Regions from separate parts of the Kribbella sp. NBC_00359 genome, predicted to be linked through region 3. Evidence: riboswitches for the same ligand, from Rfam matches in the RefSeq annotation. Region 3 holds a riboswitch; each other region holds the start of a gene.
The links. A riboswitch is a leader RNA that binds a small molecule or an ion and turns the genes downstream of it on or off. The one in region 3 is predicted to bind ZMP and ZTP.
Positions count from the first base shown of each region.

Region 1: it holds a riboswitch for ZMP and ZTP, as region 3 does, so the genes downstream of both, OG876_RS33260 (bifunctional 5,10-methylenetetrahydrofolate dehydrogenase/5,10-methenyltetrahydrofolate cyclohydrolase) here and OG876_RS36325 (glycine hydroxymethyltransferase) in region 3, are expected to answer to the same signal.
Region 2: it holds a riboswitch for ZMP and ZTP, as region 3 does, so the genes downstream of both, OG876_RS26390 (5-aminoimidazole-4-carboxamide ribonucleotide transformylase) here and OG876_RS36325 (glycine hydroxymethyltransferase) in region 3, are expected to answer to the same signal.

Region 1 is NZ_CP107975.1:6,840,765-6,845,350, reverse strand. Features, by position in the region: gene OG876_RS33270 (helix-turn-helix domain-containing protein) at 1-327, opposite strand, end outside; gene OG876_RS33265 (phytanoyl-CoA dioxygenase family protein) at 427-1,302, shown strand; gene OG876_RS33260 (bifunctional 5,10-methylenetetrahydrofolate dehydrogenase/5,10-methenyltetrahydrofolate cyclohydrolase) at 1,304-2,146, opposite strand; ZMP/ZTP riboswitch at 2,175-2,264, opposite strand; gene OG876_RS33255 (GNAT family N-acetyltransferase) at 2,270-2,902, opposite strand; gene OG876_RS33250 (beta-N-acetylglucosaminidase domain-containing protein) at 2,947-4,586, opposite strand, start outside.
Region 2 is NZ_CP107975.1:5,390,645-5,395,230, reverse strand. Features, by position in the region: gene OG876_RS26400 (S8 family peptidase) at 1-1,819, opposite strand, end outside; gene OG876_RS26395 (nuclear transport factor 2 family protein) at 1,953-2,360, shown strand; ZMP/ZTP riboswitch at 2,365-2,445, shown strand; partial or broken gene OG876_RS26390 (5-aminoimidazole-4-carboxamide ribonucleotide transformylase) at 2,453-3,376, shown strand; gene OG876_RS26385 (MMPL family transporter) at 3,377-4,586, opposite strand, start outside.
Region 3 is NZ_CP107975.1:7,465,483-7,470,068, reverse strand. Features, by position in the region: gene OG876_RS36330 (DHA2 family efflux MFS transporter permease subunit) at 1-1,262, shown strand, start outside; gene OG876_RS36325 (glycine hydroxymethyltransferase) at 1,323-2,771, opposite strand; ZMP/ZTP riboswitch at 2,800-2,881, opposite strand; gene OG876_RS36320 (ABC transporter permease) at 2,924-4,120, opposite strand; gene OG876_RS36315 (ABC transporter ATP-binding protein) at 4,092-4,586, opposite strand, start outside.

The DNA of each region.
Region 1 (4,586 bases), 620 kb from region 3:
CCAAGTCGACGGATCGCCGAGTCCGCCGAAGTCCTCGATCTGGAAGTGCACGTACGCGTGCCGTGACGAGCGATCGCAGTCCCAGATATAAGCATCCCGGTTCCCGCGCCGAGCCAATGCCACGGTGCCCGGGCGGAGGTCCTCCTCCACGGTCGCCTGCCGGACGCCGGCATCGTCGTACACGTCGGTGCGCCACCGCGCCGAACCGCTCAGGATCCAGAGCAGTTCGTAGTTCGGCAGCGTGCGTGGGCCATAGGTTGCCCCGGGCGGATAGTCCGCGACCTGGACCACGGAGTTCACGCTGATCACCGGGGGTTGCGAGGTCACAAACAGATAGTAATGCGCACGCCCGCGACATTGGCCGGGCCCGGTGTGCTCTGAGACTGTGAAGCCGGTCATCGCCCCCAAGGCCGGATGGAGCATCAGATGCAGCCTGTCACCGCCGTACCCAGCTTCGCCGAGGTCACCGAGGAGTTGGTCGAGTCCTTCCGGCGGGACGGCTTCGTCGTCCTCGATCACGCCGTGACACCCGACCAGGTCACGGCGCTCCATGCCGCGGCCGAGGCTCTGTGCCGTGGTGACCTCGGCGTCATCGACGGAGGTCCAGCCGCCGAGCCGACCGCGGATGTCCTGCGCAAGTACCTGTGCATCCACCAGCCGCACAAGGCGTCCGACGTGGCACTCGCCGCGTTACAGGCGCCACGGGTGGTGGCCGCGCTGACCGCGGTGATCGGGCCGAACGTCAAGGCCATGCAGTCGATGCTGTTCATCAAGCCCGAGGGGAAGCCGGGCCAGGCCTGGCACCAGGACGAGTTCTTCATCCCGACCAGGGACCGCTCGCTGACCGCGGTGTGGATCGCGCTCGACGATGCCACCGTGGAGAACGGCTGCCTGTGGGTTCTGCCGGGCTCCCACCGCCGCGGGGTCATCTATCCCGACCGGGAGCAGGACGATCTCCGCTTCGACTGCACGGTGGAGGCGTTCGACTTCCCGTACACCGACGACGACGCCGTCCCGGTCGAGGTGCCCGCGGGTTCGGCGGTGATCTTCAACGGCTACCTGCTGCACCGATCACTGCCGAACACCGGCCGGCACGGACTCCGCCGGGCGCTCGCCAACCACTACATGAGCGCGGAGTCGCTGCTCCCCTGGCAGTCCGTGCCACCCGGCGTCCACGTCGGCAAGCATGACTACCGCGACATCGTGATGGTGGCCGGGACCGATCCGTACGCCTACAAGGGCATCGACGATCTCGCCCGCCCGCACTCCCGCCGGGACAAGGACGGCGGGTGCGACCGCTGACTCAGCCCGCCTGAGCCTCGGCGGCGTCGACGGCCTGCTCCAGCAGAAGGGCGATCGTCATCGGTCCGACGCCGCCCGGCACCGGCGTGATCAGGCGGGCGACCTGGGCCGCGTCCTCGAAGTGCACGTCGCCGATGTTGCCCTCGTTGTACCCGGCATCGACCACCACCGCGCCCGGCTTCAGCCAGTCGCCGCGGACGAAGTTCGGTTTGCCGACCGCCGCCACCACGATGTCCGCGGTCCGGACGATCTCCGGCAGGCCGAGGGTCCGCGAGTGGGTGTAGGTGACGGTCGCGTTCGATGCCAGCAGCAACATCCCGACCGGCTTGCCGAGAATCGGGCTGCGGCCGATCACGACCGCGTGCGCCCCAGTGATCGGTACGTCGTACGCCTCGAGCAGGCGCATGATCCCGCCGGGCGTCGCGGACCGGAACCCGGGATCGCCGAACGCCATCGCGGCGAACGACCGCATCGTCACGCCGTCGACGTCCTTGGCCGGATCGATCGCCTCGAACGCGGCCCGCTCGTCGATCTGCGCCGGCACCGGGTGCTGCAGCAGGATCCCGTGTACCGCGGGGTCGCTGGAGAGCTTGTGAATCTCGGCGACCAGTTCGCCGGTGGTCGTTTCCGCGGGCAGTACGACGCTCCGCGACGCGATGCCGGCCTTCTTCGACCGGTTCTGCTTCATCCGCACGTACGTCGCCGACGCGGGGTCATCGCCCACCAGCACCGTCGCCAGGCACGGCTGCACGCCGGCCTTCTCCTGCAGGGCCTTCGCCCTGGCGGCCGACTGAGCCACGATCTCCGCGGCGAGGTCGGTCCCGGTCATCAGTTCAGCAGTCACAGCGCGCTCCTTCGGGCGTCGACGACAGGTCGTGTGCCCAGGCGCGCGGCTCGGCCGGAGTTCCCGGCGGACCGTTCCCCGGTGGTGGCCCACCTCAGCGCCAGTCGCGGTCCGCCGTTCAGCCTACGCGATGAACCAGGACCGGCAGTCCTCCAGGCCGACGACCTCGACCGGGGTCTCCTGCCAGTCCTCGCGGGTCAGGCGGAGCCGATCCGACACCACCGGCTTGCCGTGCAGCACGTCGCGGGAGATGCCGTCCGGGCGATAGCCGAGCTTGCGCGACACGCCCTGCGAGCCGGCGTTGTCCTGGAAGACCTCGGTCAGCGCCGCCTCGGCATCCAGCCCGGCGAAGGCGAGGTGCAGCAGTGCTCTCCGGGCCTCGGTGCCGAAGCCCTGGCCATGGTGCTCGAGCCCGAGCCACGACCACGTCTTGACCTCGCGGAGGATGGCGAAGTCAGTTGCCCGCAGCGCCACGATGCCGAGGGGGACGCCGTCGCGGAACACACCGAGCTGCAGTGCCCAGTTCTGCGGCGTCCAGGACGACAGGTCCTCCCAGTAGCCCTGCAGCACGCTCCGAGCGCGTTCGGAGGGCGGACGGTCTGTCCACGGGGTGAGGAACGGCTGCTCGCCCGGCTGGTGGACGCCGGCGGCCGCGACGTCGGCCAGCGCCGCCAACTCCCCCTCGTCCGGCTGTCGCAGTACGAGCCGTTCAGTGACGAGTCGGAGGCCGCGCAGCGGCCAGTGATCGATCAGCACCGGGTCATCCTCCCGGTCCGGGCGAGACGCGGCAAGCCAAATTCCTACGAGTCCATCACCCTGGTCAGGAACATGTCGGCGACGCCGTCGGCGATGCGGGGGTAGGTCTGGGAGTGCGGGAGGCGGATGTCGCGGATCTCCTCGGCCTGGGTGACCAGGTGGTTGATCTGGGCCCGGCTGGTGGCGACGTCCGAGCTGTTGCCCTCGGCTCGTGCTTCGAGGACGCGGAGGGCCTCGCGGAGCGCCTGACCCCAGTAGAAGCTCGCGTCGAGCCAGGCATCGGTCTCGTCTGCGAAGGACGGGTCGGAGACACCGGCGCGGATCTGCGCCGGAGCGTTCTCGATCGCCTCGAAGTACGGCTCGAGCCCCGCGATCGCGCCGGCCAGGTCGCCGCCCTCCCAGGTCGCCCAGAACGCGGCGATCTTCGCGGCCAGCACCGGCGCGTTCGCCAGGTGCAGTTTCCCGTCGTACGTCGTCAGGTCGGCGAAGACCTCGAGCGCGGCGATCGTCTCGGGGTCGCCGGAGGCCCGCTCGGCGATCGCGCGATGCCAGGACGCCTGCTGGTCGTACGTCGCCGGGTTCCAGCCGAACTCCGCGAACGAGTAGAGCGCGAGCTTGCTGGCCCCGGCCTGGTTCATCGGGTTCGAGATCACGCCGACGACCTGGTCGGCCAGGCCGGGCTCGCGGTTGCTGTAGTCCGCGAGCAGGATCCGGCCGTGCGCGTAGTCGTTGACCGGGTAGTTGTCCCAGATCAGGATGTCGTGCCCGAACACGGCCTTCGCCTCGGCCGCTTGTGCGCTCGTGATCGTGTGCGGGACGACACCGATCCCGGTCCAGTGCACGACGATCGCACTGTCCAGCTGCTCCCGGAGCGCCTGCTTGTACGGCGACTCGGTCACGTCGTAGTACTCGGTCGGCACCATCTGCAGCGGGGCGAGATCGGGCTTGGTCGCGACCCACTCGCGCTGGATCCGGTTCAGGAGGTCGCTCTGCGCCCGTCCGGCTCCACCGCCACCGGCGCCGTACTTCTCCTCGTCCTCGGCGCAGTGCCACTTCTCGTACTCGATGTCGTCCAGCGGCACGTTGAACGCCCGGGCACCGAGCTCGTAGAGCGCCTCGAACTTGGCGATCAGCGCCTGGAACTCGGTGTCGTCGGTGTAGCGGATCGACAGGCCGGGCGAGAGCGCGAAGGTGAAGTCGACCTTGTTCCGCAGCGAGCGCTCGATCAGCTCGCCGAGCTCGGCCAGCTTGTCGGCCGGGTACGGGTCGCGCCACTGCTCGCGGTGGTACAGGTCGTCCTTCGGGGCGTACTGGTACGTGTTCATCCGGTGGGCGCCGAGGTAATCCAGGTGGTCGAGCCGGTCCGCGTGCGACCACGGCGTGCCGTAGAAGCCTTCGATCGAGCCGCGGTACCGCATCGTCGGCCAGTCGCGGATCTCCACACCGTCCAGATGGTTGCCCTGGACAAGTTGTGCGAAGGTCTGCGCGGCGTAGAAGGTCCCGTCCGTGTCGACGCCGTCGAGCACGATCTGGTTTCCGCCCACGACGACGACGTACCCCTCGGCCGGCAATCCCTCGGCCGCCTCCACGCCAACGGCGGCAGCGCTCGCGCCGAGCCTGACCGTCACGTCCGCTTCCCCGTCGGTGATGGTCTGTACGCCGACGCGCGCGAGAGCCTCGCGGA
Region 2 (4,586 bases), 2.1 Mb from region 3:
CGACGATCGAGGTCCACTGCCCGACGACGTCGCTCAGACCAGTCGGGTCGAAGGTCACCGTGGCGGCGGCGGTCCCACCGGCCGGCACGGTCAGGGTGGCCGGTGACACGGTCACCGTGGACGCGGGTGCCTGCTTGTTCCAGATTGTCACCTCCTGGTCAGCGAACGTGAGCGTGACCGGCTCGGCGCTCGGGTTCGACAACGTGAGAGTGCGCTTCTGCGGGGAGTTGTCAGGGTGCCGGATCGGCCCGAAGTCGACCACACCGACGTTCGGCACCAGGCCGGTCGGGGATGTCGCGATGTCCAGGTTCACCTGTCCGCTGCCGTACCAACCCGTGAAGACACCGGTGCTCTCGGCAGCGCTGCTGCTCAGCCGCGCCTTCAGTTGCTGCCAGGTCAGCTCCGGGTGCTGCTGAAGCAGCAACGCAGCCGCCGCAGTCACCAGCGGCGTGGACCGGGAGGTGCCGAGGCCCATTGTGTACAGGTCGCCGTCGCGGGCACCGGCCCGGGCGCCCAGGATGCCGGTGCCGGGTGCGGCGATCTCCGGCTTCTGCCGCCAGGAGTACGTCGGGCCCATGCTGGTGAACCGGGCCCGGTTGCCGGCAGGGTCGAGCGCGCCCACTGTCAACGCGGAGGCAGCCGTACCCGGCGTCTCGACCGAGAACGGCGTGGCGTAGAGGAAGTCCCCGTCGTCGCCGGCCGCGACCACGAACAGGGCTCCGCTCTGCTCCGTCAGCCGGTCGACCGCGTCGGCCAGCAGGTCGTCACCCTGCATCGGGGCGCGGGCGCCGAGGCTGACGTTGACCAGGTCGGCGTGCTGACCGACGGCCCACTCCATCGCCGCGATCAGCCCGGACACGGTGCCCTCGCCGGCCGCGTTGAGGATCTTGCCGGAGATCAGTTCGGCTCCGGGTGCGATGCCCTTCCGGGCGCCGTCGGACCCGGCACCGTTGCCGGCCACCAGCGACGCGATCTGGGTACCGCGACCGAAGTCGTCCTGCGGGCCTTCGCCGGTGAAGTCCTCGCTGGCCGTCACCTTGCCCTCGAGTGCCGGGTGGCCGGTGTCGATGCCGGAGTCGAGGATCGCGACCTTCACGCCGTGACCGTCGAGGCCGCGGCGCCACGCGGTCGGCGCCTGCACCTGCTTCAGATATCCGTCCAGCGGTGCCGCTGCGGCCTTGGAACCGCTACTCGGCGGCGTCTTGCTCGTCGGTCCCGGGCGCCGCTCAGGCCCAGGGTCACCGTGCAGGGCTGTGTCCAGCCAGATCTTGGCCGGCCGAGGCGACCGGGCGGCCGTCAGGGCCGAACCGAACGCTGTCGCCCGGGACTTCTCGATCCGGCCGGCGGTCGCGCCGATGCTGGCCAGCGTGCGCGTCGAGGTGAAGCCGCCGCTCGCCATCGTCCGCGCGCCGGCGCTCTCCCGCACGATCACCGGCAGGTCTGCGCGGTGCGCGTCGTCGTACCCCATCTCGACGAGGCCGGTCACGTCGAACAGGGCAGGGTCGAGTACGGCGGGAACCAGGCTCGCCACGTCGTGCGGGATCACGCTGATCCGGCCGTGGTCGTTGCGTACGGCGTACCCGACCGCCGGCGCACCGTCGCGGGACTGGACGTCGACCTGTGGCTTCCCGTCCGGGCCGGGCCGCAGCGTGACGTGTTCGCCGGTCAGCAACGTCACTGTGGCGGGGCTCCCGAGTACGGGAGCCGGGGCGCCAACTATCGGTGCCGCGGTAGCGGTGACTGGAACAGTCAGCCCGGACAGCGCCAGCGCGCCGCTGGCCAGCAGCGCCGGTATCGGTAAAGATCGTGGAAACCCCACCGGGTACACCATCCTTGCTGTAGGCACCGATCAGGTGCGGATGTCTTGCCATAGGCACCGATCCGGTGCGTCGTGACCCTTGGTATCCGATCCCACCGGCGCGGTCACCAGACTGCCGTGACAGGAGGCCGACATGACCGGAATCAGTCACCCGCCGACCGACAGCGGTCGCACCCGACTCGAGGCGTACGTCGACGGGTGGCGGCGGCACGACATCGCGGCCGTTCTGGACACGTTGACCGACGACTGCGTGGTGATCGAGTCGTATGGGCCGGTCTATCGGGGCAAGGCGCGGGTCGAGCAGTGGATGAACGCCTGGTTCGGTGCCGGCGGCACCGTCGACGCCTGGGAGATCACGTCATCGGCAGCGGCCGGCGACACGCTGGTCGTCGAGTGGCGCTTCGAGTGCACGTGGAAGGGCGAACCCGGCGCGTTCGACGGCGCCACGATCGCGCGACTCGACCAGGGTCGCATCGCGTACCTCCGCGAGTACGCGACCACCGCTGCGCTCTATGACTGGACCGGCAGCTGGCGCGACTAAGCTGTCCGTAGACCGCGACTGGCGAGGGTGGAGTACCACCGGGGAGCGGGTTGTGAACAAGGCGTCGTCCGCCTGGGCGCCTCCGGCTCTCGTTTCGGAGGCTCCTGATGCGCTATGGCATGAATCCCCACCAGCCCGCCACGATGACGGCTCTCGGCGGCTCCCCGTTCACAGTCGTGTCGGGCGTTCCGTCGTACATCAACGTCCTGGATGCGCTGACCGGGTGGCAGCTCGTCCGCGAGGCGTCCGGTGCCTTCGGCGTTCCGGCGGCTGCGTCGTACAAGCATGTGTCGCCCGCCGGGACGGCGCTTAGTGAAGGCGTGGCCGGCGCCTACCTGCGTGCCCGCGATGCCGATCCCAAGTCGTCGTACGGCGACTTCGTTGCCGTCTCGCATCCGGTCGACGAGGAGCTCGCCGGGGTGCTCAAGCGTGTCGTGTCGGACGGGATCATCGCGCCCGGGTACGACGAGGGCGTGGTCGGGACGTTGGCTGCGAAGAAGCGTGGGAGCTTTCTGGTGCTGGAGGCGGACCCGGTGTTCGAGCCGCCGGCGGAGGAGGTTCGCGAGCTCTACGGACTGCGGTTGACTCAGCGGCGGGACGACGTACCGCTGACTCGTGAGCTGCTGGATCCCGCGGTGCCGCACGCGGCGGCCCGGGATCTCCTGCTCGGGCTGATCGTTGTCCGCTACACGCAGTCGAACACGGTCGCGATGGTCAAGGACGGCATGACGATCGGCGTCGGCGCCGGGCAGCAGTCGCGGGTCGACTGCACCCGCCTCGCCGGCGAGAAGGCTGCCGCGTGGTGGGTCCGCCGTTCATCCGAAGTGCTCGCGGATGTGTCGATGGTGTCCGACGGTGCGCTCCCCTTCGTCGACAACGTCGAGGAAGCGCACCGGTACGGCGTCGCGCACATCGCCGAGCCGGGCGGGTCCATCCGGTCGGACGAGATCGCGGAGGCGTGCGCCGTTCGCGGCATCACCTGGTCGCCGACCGGCGTCCGGCTGTTCCGGCACTGATCAGGCGACGTCGACCTTCGGTGGCTCGCGCTCGGCCGGGGCCGGCTGCGGACCGCCTTCCAGCTGGATGTCGGGGATGATGCGGTCGAGCCAGCCCGGCAGCCACCAGGCCCGGTCGCCGAGCAGGGTCATGACGGACGGGACCAGGATCATCCGGACGATGCTGGCGTCGATGAGAACGGCGACGGCCATGCCGACCGCCAGCATCTTCACCGTCGGATCGTCGTCGAGGACGAAGCTCAGGAAGACCACGATCATGATCGCCGCCGCGGTGGTGATCACCCGCGCGGTCGCGCCGATCCCGATCGCCACGGCGCGATGGCTGTCGTTCGTCGCGATCCAGGCCTCGTGCACCCGGGACAGCAGGAACACCTCGTAGTCCATCGACAGCCCGAACACGATCGCGAACATCAGCATCGGCACGAACGACGGGATCGGCACCTTCTCGTCGATCCCGACCAGGGAGGATCCCCAGCCCCACTGGAAGACCGCGACGATCACGCCATACGCGGCGCCGACCGACAACAGGTTGAGGATCGCGGCCTTGACCCCGATCAGCAGCGAGCGGAAGGCGACGGTGAGCAGCAGGAACGCGAGCAGCACCACGGCGCCGATCAGCCACAGCATCCGCCCGGCCACCTTCTCGGTGAAGTCGACGTACCCGGCGGTGGTGCCGACGACGAAGGTCGGCTCCTGCTGCCCCGCGAGTACGTCGTCGCGGATCCGGTTGACCAGATCCTCGGTCTCCGCCGACGACGGTGACGTGGTCGGGATGACGGTGATGATCGCCGTCGTACCGGCGCTGTTCATGGTCGCCGGTTGGACGGCGGCCACCCCGGCGGTCTTCTGTAGCGTGGACGTGAGGCCGGTCAGCAACGTCTGCTTGTCGGTCGAACTCTCGGACGGGAGCTGTACGACGACCGTCAGCGGACCGTTGGCACCCGGGCCGAACCCTTGGGCGATCAGGTCGTACGCCTTCCGGCTCGAGTCCGCCGCCGGATCGGTGCCGGCGTCGAGCTGGCCCAGATTCATCGAGAACAGTGGGATGGCCAGGATGAGCAGCACGAGGGTGGCGGCGATGCCGTAGGGCCACGGCCGATCGCTCACCCTGCGCCCCCAGCGGGCGAACGCGCTCTGCTCGTGCTTGAGGTCGCGTTGCTCGCGCTCCTCCGCCCGGTGCTCCGCCACGGCTCGCTCGTCCGGGAGCCCG
Region 3 (4,586 bases):
TCGCTTGCGGCCTGGCCGACTCGGCCGAGGGCCTGATCGCCTCGCGGGCGTTCCTCGGTGTCGGGGCGGCGATGATCGTTCCGGTGGCGCTGTCGCTGATCACCGTCCTCTTCCGCACCGAGGAGGACCGGAAGAAGGCGATCGGGTTCTTCGTCGTTGCCAACAGCATCGGTATGCCGCTCGGCCCGATCGTCGGCGGACTGCTGCTCGACCACGCCGGCTGGCAGTGGATCTTCTTGATGAACGTCCCGATCGCGTTGATCGCGGCGCTCGCGGTCACGCTGCTCGTCCCCGAGAGCCGCAGTTCGCGGCGGCCGGCCATCGACTGGCTCGGCATCGTGCTCTCCAGCGCCGGTCTGGCGTCCCTGGTGTACGGCGTGACCAAGGCCGGCGAGACGTCGTGGACCGATGGTGTCACCGTGCTGTTCCTGGGATTGGCCGTCGTACTGATCGCCGCGTTCCTGCTCTGGCAGCGGCGGACCACGCGGCCGTTGATCGAACTGCGGTTGTTCCACGAGAAGACGTTCACTGGCGGCGCGGTGCTGCTCACGGTGTCGGTGTTCGCGATCTTCGGGTTGCTGTTCACGATGCCGCAGTACTTCCAGGGCATCAACGGATCGGACGCGCTGCACACCGGGCTCAAGTTGTTGCCGTTCATCGCCGGGATGACGCTCGGCGCGAAGCTGGCCGAGCCGGTGGAGGCGAAGGCCGGGACCCGGCTGGTGGTGATGGCCGGGTTCGTGGTGATGGCCCTCGGGTTCATGCTCGGGGCCTTCACGGAGCTCGGCATCGGGTACGGGTACACCGCGATCTGGTTCGTGGTGGTCGGTTTCGGTCTCGGATGTTCGATGCCGCAGGCAATGAACGCGGCGTTGGGCGTGCTCGATCCGGAACGGGCCGGGACCGGATCCGGGCTGCTGCAGGCATTCCGTCAGGTTGGCGGCACGGTCGGCATCGCGGTCCTGGGCACGGTGCTGAACTCGGTCTACCGCAGCAATGTCGACGCAACCGGACTGCCCGCCCAGGCTGCGGGTGCGGTCGAGAAGGGGCTTGGTGGCGGGCTCGCCGTTGCGACGAAGTCGGGCTCCGCCGACCTGCTGAGCAATGTTCGGGACGCGTTCATGACCAGTCTCAACACCACCATGTGGGTGTCGGCGGGAATCGCGGTCGCGGGCGCCGTCCTGGCGGCGGCTCTGATGCCGAAGCGGGCCGCCAAGCCGTCGCGGGAAGCCCTGATGGGCGTCGAGAAGCAGAACGCCTGACTCGCTGGCGCCCCTCGGCCGCCCGCTCCCCGGACGGGAGAGCGGGCGCCGCTGGGTGTGTCAGCTGAGCTCGAGGCCCGGGTACAGCGGGTGCTTGTCGAGCAGTTCGGACGAGGCGGCCTTGGTCTTGTCCGCGACGCCGTCGGCGAGCACGTACTTCGCCTTGGACGGGGCGCCGGCCGACGTCGTAGTCGGCGTGGTGGCGGAGAGGACGTCGACGATGAGCTCGGCGACCCGGTCGAACTCGTCGCCGCCGAAGCCGCGGGTGGTCAGCGCCGGCGTGCCGATCCGGACACCCGAGGTGTACCAGGCGCCGTTCGGGTCGCGCGGGACGGCGTTCCGGTTGGTCACGATGCCGGCGTCGAGCAGCGCGGACTCGGCCTGCCGGCCGGTGATGCCGTACGACGAGACGTCGAGCAGCACGAGGTGGTTCTCGGTCCCGTCCGTCACGAGCTTCACGCCACGCTTCATCAGGCCCTCGGCCAGCGTGACCGCGTTGTCGGCGACCGCCTGCGCGTACTCCTGGAACGACGGCTGCCGGGCTTCGGCGAGCGCGACCGCCTTCGCAGCCATCGTCTGGCTGAGCGGTCCGCCCAGCACCATCGGGCAACCGCGGTCGACCGAGTCGGCGTACTCCGGCTGGCACAGCACCATGCCGCCGCGCGGGCCGCGCAGCGACTTGTGCGTGGTGGTCGTGGTGACGTGTGCGTGCGGGATCGGGTCGAAGTCGCCGGTGAACACCTTGCCCGCGACCAGGCCGGCGAAGTGGGCCATGTCGACCATCAGCGTCGCGCCGACCTCGTCGGCAATCTCGCGCATCTTCGCGAAGTTCACCTTCCGCGGGTACGCCGAGTAGCCGGCGATCAGGATCAGCGGCTTGAACTCGCGGGCCTTCCGGGCGACCTCGTCGTAGTCGAGCAACCCGGTCTCCGGGTCGGTGCCGTAGGAGTGCTGGTTGAACATCTTGCCGGAGATGTTCGGCCGGAAGCCGTGGGTCAGGTGACCTCCGGCATCGAGCGACATGCCGAGCATCTTCTGGTCGCCGAGCGCCTTGCGGAGCTTCGTCCAGTCCTCGTCGGACAGGTCGTTGACATGCTTGGCGCCCGCCTCGGCCAGCGCCGGGGACTCGATCCGCTGGGCCAGGATCGCCCAGAAGGCGACCAGGTTCGCGTCGATGCCGGAGTGCGGCTGGACGTAGGCGTGCGGTGCGTCGAACAGGGCCATGGCATGGTCGGCCGCGGCCTGCTCGACGGTGTCGACGTTCTGGCAGCCGGCGTAGAAGCGGTGCCCGATGGTGCCCTCGGCGTACTTGTCCGAGAGCCAGTTGCCCATCGTGAGCAGAGTGGCGGGGGAGGCGTAGTTCTCGCTCGCGATCAGCTTCAGCGACGAGCGCTGGTCGGCCAGCTCGGCCCTGATCGCGCCGGCGATGGTCGGTTCCACCGCGCCGATCACCTCGAGCGCGTTGCGGTACGCGGCCGAAGCGGCGGCGGCATCGAAGGGTTGAGTCATCGTTGTCTCTCCTGCGGTTGCAGTGGGTCGAAGGCACCCAGGCGCACGGTGCCGCCGTTCTTCGCTCCCCGGTGGTTCTCCACCTCAGCGCGCCAGTCGCGACCCACTCACCCTATCGCGCGCGGGCGCCCAGGTCAGCGAGGTGCCGGGGATCACCCAGCGATCCGCAGAGCGGCCGCCGGAGCCAGGTGGGCCGCACGCAGAGCCGGGTACGAACCGGCGACCAGTCCGACCACGACGGAACCCGCCAACCCGAGCCCCACCGGCAGGAGCGGAACCTGTACGGCGGCCGCCTGGTTCACCGCGGACACCCAGGTCACCACCAGTCCGGCAAGGCCTCCGGCCACCGCGCCGGCAACACAGAGCAGAGTGGATTCGATCAGAATCAGGCTGCCCACGAAACCCCGGCGGGCACCGAGCGCCCGGCGCAGGCCGATCTCCGATCGCCGCTCGAGCACCGACACCACCATCGCGTTCGCGACGCCGACGCCGCCGACCAGCAGAGCCACCGCCCCCAGTCCCAGCGCAAGATTGTTGAGGGCACTCTGTGCGGTGAGGCGAGCCACCAGGAGATCGGACGGACGGCCGACCACGACAGCGCCGGGGTCGTTGGGAGAGGTGGTCGCTGCGAGCAGCGAGTGGACCGGACCGACGGAATCCGGGTCGGCCCGAACGTAGATCCGGCTCGGGCCGCGGTGAGCACCAAGCCGGGCATCGGCGGCCTTGGTACCGATCAGCACCGCACTGTCGAGCTCGGGCGCGAGCGATGCGTCGGCGAGGATGCCGAGTACGCTCGCAACGACGGTACGACGGCCGTCCGCCGTACCGAGTGTCACCAAGCGGTCCGGTCCGGTGGTGTCGATCCCGAGTGCGCGGGCAGCACCGGAACCGAGTACGACGGCCGGATAGCGGCTCGTGGCTGCGTCGAGGAAGCGGCCATGCGTGACTCGTAGGTCGAGTGTGGTGGTGAGGTCCGCGTCGACCGCGATCACCGCGAGCCCGTTGGTGTCCGCGACCGGTATGAGCCCGGATCGCCGGGCTGTCCAGCCGGACTGGTAGGCGGTTGCCGAGAGCTGCAGCACGCCGTCGATTCGCCGCACCATCGCCGGCGACTCAGCGGGCAGAGGCGCGGGTTGGTTGTCGATGGTGTTGCCCGAGCTGACCGTCAGCAGGTTGCCGTCCTGCCCAAGCTCGTCGAGGAGGGCTTGCCGAGTGGTCGCCGGGATTGCTACCACCGCAACCATGGCTGCCATGCCGAGGGCGATACCGCCCGCACACAGGGCGCTGCGCAGCGGCCGGGCCCGCAGGCCGCGGATGGCCTCACCGAGCAGGTCGAGCGGGCGAGCCATTAGTCACCCCCCGGCCGGTGTCGTGCCGGAGGACGCCGTCGCGGAGTTCGATCCGGCGCTCCGCCGCCGCGGCGACGTCGCGGTCGTGAGTGATGACGACAAGCGTCGTGCCGGCGGAGTTGAGTTCCCGGAGCAGGGCGAGGATCTGGCCTCCGGTCACGCTGTCGAGATTGCCGGTCGGTTCGTCGGCGAGGATGAGAGCCGGCGACCCGACCAGGGCACGAGCGATCGCGACCCGTTGGCACTCGCCTCCGGACAGTTGACCAGGCAGATGGTGCCGGCGGTGGCCGAGACCGACGCGTTCACAGGCCTCCATGGCCGCGGCGCGGCGGCTGCGCGCGGTCATCGAGCGATAGAGGAGCGCCTGGGCGATGTTCGCGAGTACGTCGCGATGCGGGAGCAGGAAGAACTGCTGGAACACGAAGCCGAGATGGCGCGCGCGGAATCCGGCCAGTGACGCGTCCGA